DNA from 3 places in the Nocardia sp. NPDC003345 genome. Region 2 is predicted to be linked to each of the others. Evidence: riboswitches for the same ligand, from Rfam matches in the RefSeq annotation. Region 2 holds a riboswitch; each other region holds the start of a gene.
The links. A riboswitch is a leader RNA that binds a small molecule or an ion and turns the genes downstream of it on or off. The one in region 2 is predicted to bind cobalamin.
Positions count from the first base shown of each region.

Region 1: linked by a shared signal. The riboswitch ahead of metE (5-methyltetrahydropteroyltriglutamate--homocysteine S-methyltransferase) and the one ahead of ACWDU1_RS07750 (ABC transporter substrate-binding protein) in region 2 are both predicted to bind cobalamin.
Region 3: linked by a shared signal. The riboswitch ahead of ACWDU1_RS03295 (FecCD family ABC transporter permease) and the one ahead of ACWDU1_RS07750 (ABC transporter substrate-binding protein) in region 2 are both predicted to bind cobalamin.

Region 1 covers NZ_JBSFRU010000287.1:94-3,365, reverse strand. The annotation lists gene ACWDU1_RS25105 (pyruvate carboxylase) at 1-923, opposite strand, end outside; cobalamin riboswitch at 1,272-1,410, shown strand; partial or broken gene metE (5-methyltetrahydropteroyltriglutamate--homocysteine S-methyltransferase) at 1,580-3,272, shown strand, end outside.
Region 2 covers NZ_JBSFRU010000041.1:6,863-10,134, reverse strand. The annotation lists gene ACWDU1_RS07755 (ABC transporter permease) at 1-7, opposite strand, end outside; gene ACWDU1_RS07750 (ABC transporter substrate-binding protein) at 13-1,611, opposite strand; cobalamin riboswitch at 1,648-1,775, opposite strand; gene ACWDU1_RS07745 (HpcH/HpaI aldolase/citrate lyase family protein) at 1,950-2,873, opposite strand; gene ACWDU1_RS07740 (CaiB/BaiF CoA transferase family protein) at 2,897-3,272, opposite strand, start outside.
Region 3 covers NZ_JBSFRU010000014.1:11,364-14,635, forward strand. The annotation lists gene ACWDU1_RS03290 (ABC transporter ATP-binding protein) at 1-763, opposite strand, end outside; gene ACWDU1_RS03295 (FecCD family ABC transporter permease) at 763-1,818, opposite strand; cobalamin riboswitch at 1,942-2,126, opposite strand; gene ACWDU1_RS03300 (phosphotransferase) at 2,214-3,101, opposite strand; gene ACWDU1_RS03305 (hypothetical protein) at 3,098-3,272, opposite strand, start outside.

The DNA.
Region 1 (3,272 bases), on a different contig from region 2:
AGGTCCACATCGGTGATCTCCTCGGTCACCGTATGTTCCACCTGGATCCGCGGATTCATTTCGATGAAGACGTGATTACCGCGTTCGTCCAGCAGGAACTCCACTGTCCCCGCGCAGCTGTACCCGATCTGCCGGGCGAACGCGACCGCGTCGGCGCAGATCCGGTCCCGCAGTTCGGGGTCGAGATTCGGCGCGGGCGCCAGCTCGATCACCTTCTGGTGCCGTCGCTGCAGCGAACAGTCGCGCTCGAACAGATGCATGACCTCGCCCTGGGTGTCGGCCAGGATCTGCACCTCGATATGGCGCGGATTCACCACCGCCTGTTCCAGGAACACGGTGGGATCGCCGAACGCCGACTCCGCCTCCCGCGAGGCCGCCTCGATCGCCTCCCGCAACCCCGACGGCTCCGCGACCCGGCGCATACCGCGGCCGCCGCCACCGGCGACCGCCTTCACGAATACCGGGAACTCCATCGACTCCGATGCCGCCAGCAATTCCTCGACATCCGCGGACGGCGCGCTCGAATCCAGCACCGGCAGCCCGGCCTCGCGGGCCGCCGCGATCGCGCGCGCCTTGTTACCTGCCAGTTCGAGGACCTCCGACGAGGGGCCGATGAAGGTGATCCCCTCGCGTGCGCAGGCGGCGGCCAGATCCGGATTCTCCGACAGGAATCCGTACCCCGGGTAGATCGCGTCCGCGCCCGCGGTCTTCGCGGCCTCGATGATGGCCTCCACCGAGAGGTACGCGCGAACCGGATGCCCCTGTTCGCCGATCTCGTATGCCTCGTCGGCCTTCAGGCGATGGACCGAATTGCGGTCTTCGTGCGGGAAGACGGCAACCGTCCCGATACCGAGCTCGTACGCCGCGCGGAAGGCTCGGATGGCGATTTCGCCGCGGTTGGCAACCAAGACTTTCGAGAACATTGGACAAACGTACCCGGCTCTTCGCCCGCCATCGACAGCGAAGCCCATTTGGCAGGATCTTCACATTCCCCTATGGCAACGATGCGAAGTCTTGTTCATCGCACCGTCACAACTCACCATCCGCCACCGCGGCCTGTGCGTATCGTCCGGATTCACGAATTCCACGCATCGGTCGGGCCCGGCCGATCTTGCGAAGGTATGCGAATCGCGCCCGGCCGGCACCTCCCGGCCGCACTGGGCCGGCCGGCGGCCGCACGTTATCGTGGTACCCGCAGCTGGTCCGCCGGCCGGACGAACAGGAGCCCCGAACGTCCGCCCCGGCGCCGAAGCCCGCACCACGCGGGTGAGAGGGAATCCGGTGGGAATCCGGAACTGTCCCGCAGCGGTGAGCAGGAACGACCGCCGTCATGAGCACTGGGCGCGATGCCCGGGAAGCGACGGCCAGTAGGTCGGCCGAACAGGCCGGTGCCCGCGAGTCCGAAGACCTGCCGGTTGTACCGGGTACGCCGTACCCGGTGGCCACCGCCTCGTGGATTGGGCGCCGCCACCTGTGCTGACTGTTCCGAACCGGTTCCGCCGGTCCGGCCGGGGTCTCATCGGTGCCGTGCGTCCGCGAAAAGGCGAAGGCCGCCGACACTTCAGCACTGGAGAACACCGTGACTGTTATCCCGCACAGCCCGTTCACCGCGACGGTTCTCGGCCTTCCCCGGGTGGGGCCCCGCCGGGAACTCAAACGCGCCACCGAGTCGTATTGGGCCGGGCGTATCGGCGCCGATGAGCTGCACGAGACCGGCCGTACGCTGCGCCGCGATCAGTACGCCGAACTGCAGGCCGCCGGCCTGGACTCCGTCCCGGTCGGCACCTTCTCCTACTACGACCAGATGCTCGACGCGGCGGTGCTGCTCGGGGCACTGCCACCGCGGGTCGCCGGTATCGCCGACCCGCTGGACCGCTATTTCGCCGCGGCCCGCGGCAACGATTCGGTCGAACCGCTGGAGATGACCAAATGGTTCGACACCAACTACCACTACCTGGTCCCCGAGATCGGCCCCGGCACCACCTTCACTCTGAACCCGGACGAAGTCCTCGCCCAGCTGCGTGAAGCGATCGAACTCGGTGTCGCGGCGCGTCCCGTCGTCATCGGCCCGGTCACGTTCCTGAAGCTCGCCAAGACCTCCGGCGGCGCCGGGCTGGACCGGGTGGACGAACTCGTCCCGCTGTACCAGGAGCTCCTGCGGCTGCTGGCCGAAGCCGGCGCGGGCTGGGTCCAGCTCGACGAACCGTCGCTGGTCACCGATCTCACCGATGACGAACTGGAGATCGTCCGCCGCGTCTACACCGAGCTGACCGCGCCGGCCGACCGGCCCGCGATCCTGGTCGCCACCTACTTCGGGCACCCCGGCCCGGCGCTGGCCGCGCTGGCCGCTACCGACGTCGAGGGCATCGCGGTCGACCTGGTCGCCGGCACCGACGTGTCCGAAGTTGCCGCGGTTCCGGCGCTGGCCGGGAAACTGCTGGTCGCGGGGGTCGTGGACGGTCGCAACGTCTGGCGCACCGATCTGGACAAAGCGCTGTCGACGCTGGCCGGCCTGCTGGGTTCGGCGAAATCGCTGGCGGTCTCCACGTCCTGCTCGCTGCTGCACGTGCCGTACTCGCTGGCGGTGGAGACGCAACTCGACGACGCCCTGCGGTCCTGGCTGGCGTTCGGCGCCGAGAAGGTCGCCGAGGTGCGGGTCCTGGCCACGGGCCTGAACTCGGGCACCGAGGCCGTCGCCCCGGAGCTCGAGCAGGCTCGGGCCGCCGCCGCGAGCCGCCGTGCCGATCCGCGGATCAGCAACGGCCAGGTACGGGCGCGGCTGGCCGCGCTGGGCCCGGATGCCATCCGGCGTGCCCCGGCCGAGGAACGCCGGACGCTGCAGCAGAATCGCCTGCAATTGCCCCCGCTGCCGACCACCACGATCGGCTCCTACCCGCAGACTTCGGCCATTCGGCTGGCTCGCGCCGCCCTGCGCAAGGGCGAGATCGACCGGGCCGAATACGACCGGCGGATGCAGGCGGAGATCACCGAGGTGATCGCCCTGCAGGAGAAGCTCGATATCGACGTCCTGGTGCACGGCGAACCCGAACGCAACGATATGGTCCAGTACTTCGCCGAACAGCTCGACGGTTTCGCCGCCACCGAACTGGGCTGGGTGCAGTCCTACGGCACCCGCTGCGTGCGCCCGCCGATCCTGTTCGGCGATGTCACCCGGCCCGCGCCGATGACCGTCGACTGGATCACCTTCGCGCAATCGCTCACCGATAAGCCGGTGAAAGGCATGCTGACCGGCCCGGTGACCATCCTGGCCT
Region 2 (3,272 bases):
TCAGCACGCGCGTCAGCCCTGCGGGGTCATCCAGGTGGTGGCGTAGTTCGCCCAGTCGTCGGTACCCGGTACCCCGGCACGCATTCCGCCCACGGTGTTGCGGGCGGCGTCGGGGCGTTTCGCGAAGCTGTGCAGGATGAGGCCGCCCTCCCGCCACAGTTCGTCCTGTAGCTCGAAGTACAGTTCGCGGCGCCGGTCGGGATTCATGGCGCCCCGGGCCAGGGCGAATTTCGCGTCCCAGCCGGGCCGCCGCCACGCGGTGCTGTTGCTCGGTGAGGTGCTGGTACCGGTCTGGCCGTAGAAATAGTCGAGGCTGTAGTTCCACCACCCCACATGTGTGAGGGCACGTTTGCCGGAGACCTGGGAGAAATAGGTGTCGGCGGGTGCGGATTCGAGCCGGATGGTGATCCCCGCTGCTTTGGCCTGCTCGGCATAGAGGGTGGCCGATTCCACCATGCCGGGCATGCCGTCCGCGGTCACCAGGGTGACCTCGAGATTCTCCTTACCGGCGTCCCGCAGCAGTTCGCGGGCACGCTGCGGGTCGTAGCCGCGCTGCGGGAGGGTGTCGTTGTAGTACGGCGCACCCTTGCCGTAGATATCGTTGCCGACCTCGCCGTACCCGTAGTAGACGGCGTCGACCATCGCCTGCCGGTCCACGGCCAGCCGCATCGCCTGCCGGACCCGGACATCGTCGAACGGGGCCAGATCGGTACGCATCTGGAAACACCCCATCAGTCCCTCGGGCGGCACGTACACGGTCGCGGCGGGGTCGTTCTCCAGATTCCGGGCCTGCAGATAGCTCATCTCGTGCACCACCTCGCCCTCACCGGAGAGAAAGGCGTTCATCCGGGCCTCGGTCTCGGCGATCTGGATGATCTCGACTTCGTCCAGCAGCGCCGGTCCGTCCCAGTGGCGGTCGTTGCGCCGCAGCAGTGTGCGGTCGCCCGGGGACCAGTGGGCCAGCGCGAACGGCCCGGTCCCGACCGGGAGGGTCCGCTGATCGAACTCGGTCGTGCCGTCCTTGACCACGTAGCAGTACCAGCCCGCGAGCACCGAGCCGAAGTCGGCGATGGGTGTTTTCATCGCGACGAGTACGTCGAGTTCGCCGTCTGCCCTGGTTCGCGCCATATCGACCATCGCCAGGTCACCGGCCGAGGCCCGGGCCGGGTCGAGCATCCGCTCGAAGCTCCACAGCACATCGCGGGAGGTCAGCGCGGCACCGTCGCTGAACACCACACCCGGGCGCAGGCTGATCCGCCATACGCTGCCGTCGGCATTCGGTTCCAGTGCCCGCGCCAGCCGGTATCGCAGGGTGAGATCGTTGTTGTAGGCGACCAGTTTGTCCCAGACGTTCTTCGAGACCGCGCCACCGGCCGAACTGCCCGCCTCGTGGGGGTCCAGCACGTCGGAGGTCGCCGACCGCCCGGCGATCAGCGAGCGCAGCCGGCCACCCGGCTGCGGTGGGCCCGACGCCGGACCGGAAGGTCCGCTGCCCGTACCGCAACCGGTGAGCAGCGGGACACCGGCAGCGGTGAGGCCGAGTATGCCCGCCGCGCCGGCCAGTAGTCGTCGACGGCCGAGCACAGGCAGGCCGCTGGTGGAGTCGTTCATCGCCATCCTCGTGGGTGTCACCCGATACCGCGGCGCAGGTGTCCTGGCTCCCGGATCGACACATCCCCGCCGGCCTTCCAACCTGGGTAGGTCGTGGCCACATCTGGCGGATCGCTCCTCGGTGACAGTTGCGGGACAGCCCCGGATTCGCACCGGTGTTCCCTGCACCGCCGCTGACGTTACCGGGCAGTTGTCCGGTTCGGGGCACTCCGGTCCCCGAAAAGGGTACGGGCGTCCCAGCCCGCACCCGCGATTTCCGGCATCCTCCGGCCGCCCGCGCTACCCCGGGATATGCCCGCACTCGCCCGGTCACCGCCGGGACCGGGCGAGTGCCGGCCTCAGATCGTTACCGCGCCCGCGTCGTGGACGAGGGCCGCGCGGGCGAGCGTCGCCTGCGCCATCTTCACATGGGCCGCGTCGACGAGCACACCCTCGACGCCCACCGCGCCCCTGCCCTTCGCCTCCGCTTCCCGGTAGGCGGCGATATTACGTTCGGCCAGAGCGATCTCCTCGGCCGTCGGCGCGTAAACGGTGTTGGCGATCGGTACCTGAACCGGGTGGATCGCCCATTTACCGGTGTAGCCGAGCAGCGAGGCACGGTGAGCGTCGCGTTCGTAGCCGTCGGTGTTCGCGTAATCCGGAAACGGGGCGTCGATCGCGACGATTCCGGCGATCCGGGCCGCGACGATGACCTTGGCGCGAGCGTAGTGCCAGAAGTCTCCGGGGTAGTCGCCGAGCGGTTCGAAGTTGGTATCGACCCGTGCGCCCTGCGAGAGCGAGAAATCGCCGACTCCGAAGATCAGCGCGTCCACCCGGGAACTGGCCTTCGCGATGGCCTCGGCATTCGCCAGGCCCTCGACTTCCTCGATCAGGACCTCCAGCCGGATCTGCCGGTCCAGCCCGAGTTTCGTTTCGAGCTGGGTGAGCAGCACATCGACCCACCACACGTCGCGCGCGGTGAGCGCCTTGGGTACCACGATGGTGTCCAGCCGGTCTCCGGCCCGGGTCACCACCTCGATGATGTCGTCGTGGCACCAGGGGGTGTCGAGCCCGTTGATACGTACCGCCCGGGCGGTACGTCCCCAGTCGAGATCGTTCAGGGCGCCGATGGCCTTCTCCCGGGATTCCTCTTTCAGGCTTTCCGGGGTCGCGTCCTCCAGGTCCAGGAAAACGAGGTCGGCGCCGCTGGACAGGGCTTTGTCGAACATATGGTCGTTGCAGGCCGGCAGTGCCAGCTCGGAACGGCGCAGTACAGAAGTCATGAGAAGTCCTCGTGGTCGGTTGTTCACAGCACGCCGCGGGCGCGCAGATCGTCGAGTTCGGGAGTGGTGAGGCCGAGCAGGTCGCCGTAGATCTCGGCATTGTGTTCGCCGAGGCGAGGACCGAGATGATCGACGCGGCCCGCCGCGCCGGAGAATCGCGGCACGGGTGCCTGCACAGTCATGGTGCCGAGTTCGTCGTCTCCGATCGGGACGAACACCTCGCGATGCCGCATCTGCTCGTCTCCTACCAGATCGGTGATGTCGTACACCGGGGCCGCGGCCACCTCGGCGGTATCGAACACCGACATCGCCTCGGCCAGTGTGTGTTCCGATACCCATGCGGCAACTGCCTCGTCCACTTCGGCCGCGCGGGCCAGCCGCCGTTGCGGGTCGGCGAAA
Region 3 (3,272 bases), on a different contig from region 2:
CCTTTTCGTCGAAGATCACCTGCGGGACACCCAGCCGGGGATGAGTGACGATATGACCGCCGATCGAGAACCAGCGGCCGATCACCTCGGCGGTGATCACCTCATGCGGAGTGCCGGAGCAGACGAGCCGGCCCCGGTGCAGGACGAAGAGCCGGTCGCAGTGCTGCGCGGCCAGATTGAGATCGTGCAGCGCCGCGATCACCGTGATGCCCAGACCGCGGGCGGCGGACAGAACGCTGTACTGGTGGTGCACGTCGAGGTGATTGGTCGGTTCGTCCAGGACCAGCACTCGCGGCTGCTGCGCCAGGGCCCGCGCGATCAGCACCCGCTGGCGCTCCCCGCCGGACAGGGACAGGAAACTGCGGTCGGCGAGATACCCGATATCGGCGGTTGCCATCGCCGCCGCGCAGATCTCGCGATCCCGCCGGCCCGTACCGCGCAGCAGGGCGGTATGCGGCAGGCGGCCGGTCGCGACGATCTCGGCGGCGGTGAAATCGAAGGGTGTGGTGGCGTCCTGGGTCAGCGCCGCCACCTGCCGGGCGTTCTCGCGCATACCGATCGCCGCGATGTCGGTCCCGCCGACCAGGACCCGCCCCGCGGTGGGCGTCAGCGCCCGGTACAGGCAGCGCAGCAATGTGGACTTCCCGCTGCCGTTGGGGCCCACGATTCCGACGAACTGCCCGGATTCGGCGGCCAGCGTGACCGCCTCGACGATCGGGGTGCCGTCGATCTCGACCGTGACATCCTCGTACCCGACCCGCATCAGTCGCGTCCCCCCAGCAGGGCGCCGCGGCGGCGCATCAGCAGTACGAACACCGGCACTCCGACCGCGGCAGTGATCGCGCCCAGCGGTAACTCCTGCGGCGGGATCAGCGTGCGCGCCAGCAGGTCGGCGGTCACCAGGAACACCGCGCCCAGCAGCGGGGTGACGACGATGAGCCGCCGGTGATCGGCGCCGACCAGCAGCCTGGCCACATGGGGCACCACCAGTCCGACGAATCCGACGGCCCCGCACACCGCGACGAAACACCCCGTCATCGCGGCGGAGATCACGAAGAGCAGCAGCCGGAACCGGGAGGCGGATAAACCCAGCGCGGCACTGACCTCGTCACCCATCGCCAAGGCGTTCAACTGCCGGGCACATACCGCGAGCGCCGCCAGACCGAGCGACGCCACCACGGCGACCAGGGGCACCATCTGCCAGGTGGCGCCCGCCAAACTGCCCAGCAGCCAGAACATCACCGACCGCGCGGCGTCGCCGTGCGGTGCCAGGAACACCAGCACCGTGGTCGCGGCGGAGAATCCGTAACCGAGGGCCGTGCCGGTGAGCACCAGCCGCAGCGGCACCAGCCCAGCGGCCGATCGGGCCATCAGATAGACGAGCACGGTGGCACCGAGCGCTCCGGCGAACGCGGCGGTCGACAGTGCGTAGACGCCCAATGTTCCGAAGATGCCGAAGAGGACGACGGCGGTGGCGCCGACCGAAGCACCCGAGGAAATGCCCAGCACGTACGGATCGGCGAGGGCATTGCGGACCATGGCCTGGACGAGCAGGCCCACACCGCTGAGCCCGGCGCCGACCAGCGCCGCCAGCAGCACCCGGGGCAGCCGTGACTCGACCACGATCCGGTAGTTCGCGATATCGGCCGCGGCCACCGGCCCGCCGGTGAGTTCGGCCCACAGGAACCCGACCGTGTCACGCCAGGGGATGGGCGCGGTGCCGAGCGCCAGCGCGAACACCGACACCACCGCGAGGGCGGCGGTGAGCGCGGCGATCAGTGCGGGCAGCGGTGGCCGGGCCGATTCGGGCGCCCTCATCGGGCCGTATCCACCGGCTCCGTCCGGACGTCGTGCTGCGTGGACATGCCGGTACCGCGACCCATGATCTCGTCAACCGTTCCCTCGGAGTCGACCGAAGACCACACCGTCGGCGTGGTCACGCCGGCAGGTCTTCGGACTCGCGGACCCGGCACCGGAGACTCCGGCGTCACCTACTGGCGGTCGCTTCCCGGGCACGGGCCCAGTGCTGATGACCGCGGTCGTTTCCACATACCGCTGCGGGGCAGCTCCGGATTCACACCGGATTCCCTCTTACGAACCGCCTGTCGGGGACAGGCGGTAACCGAGCGCGGGGCCACGATAGCAATCGGTCCGAGCTCGCCCGGCACCTGCCTGTGTGAAGTGATTCGCCTCACTTGCGTCGCGGCCGAGAGTCACAGGCGGGTGCGTTCCGTGGCGAGCCATGTCCGGAGGTGGGCGCGAGCGGCCGACTCGCCCGCGGGGTATCGGTGCAGCATGAGTAGTCGCCAGCACAGGCCGAACAACTGCCGAAGCCGGATGCACGTGGCGAGTTCGTGATCGCCGGGGCGATCGGGGTAGCCGTCCGCTGCCGATACCGCGAAGTGGGTGCCGTCCAGGTCCGCCAGGGATGCGAGGTCCCAGCCGACCGGTCCGCGCCAGGTGTCTTCGAAGTCGATCCATACCGCACCGTTCGGTGTGGCCAGTACGTTGCCCCGATGCGCGTCACCGTGCAGTGGCTGGGTCGGAAATTCGGCGAATCGTGCACGGAGTTCAAGGGTTTCGGCGCGTAGTGCCGACGCTTCGGTGCCGGTCAGCAACAGTTGTCGGTCGAGGAGGTCGACCAATCGCGTGATGTCCCCGAACGGCCCGTCGGCCGGCAGTTCACCCGGGTATCCACGCAGCACGGTGTGGAGTTCCGCCAAAGCGGGGGCCAACTCCTCCGTGCTCGGTACCCGTCCGCGTTCGTGTGGAATGTATTGCCAGAAGGAGATGTCCAGTCCCGCGTGGTGATGGGGGCCGGCCGGCGGGTCGCAGGCCGGCACAGCGACCGGCATGCCCCGGGTGTGTAGGTAGCGTGCGAGATCGATGTCGCGGGCCAGCCAGGCCGCAACGCCCGGCCGTATCAGGGCGCTCGTGGTCGCGACTCTGGCCACGACAGACGCGGGCCTCAGGTGGATCAGCACGTTGCTGCCGTCGGACAAGACGTGCGGGTCGATGACCCGGCAACCGAGCCGGCGGGCGAAATCGGTTGTTTCGGCGACGACGCGGTGGGTGGCATAGATTCCGGGGAAGGACATCATGGTTCGACCGTCGCAGACGGTGCGCCATCGCGGCCTTCGGTGCCGGGAGTTGTTGTCGATTCGGTCATATCCGTTGCCGGCTTCCCCGTTCGCCCTGCGAAGACGGTGAGGAGGGAGCCCGCCAAGGAGACGAGGGCGCACAGGGTGAACGCGAGCACAGAGGCGTTGCTG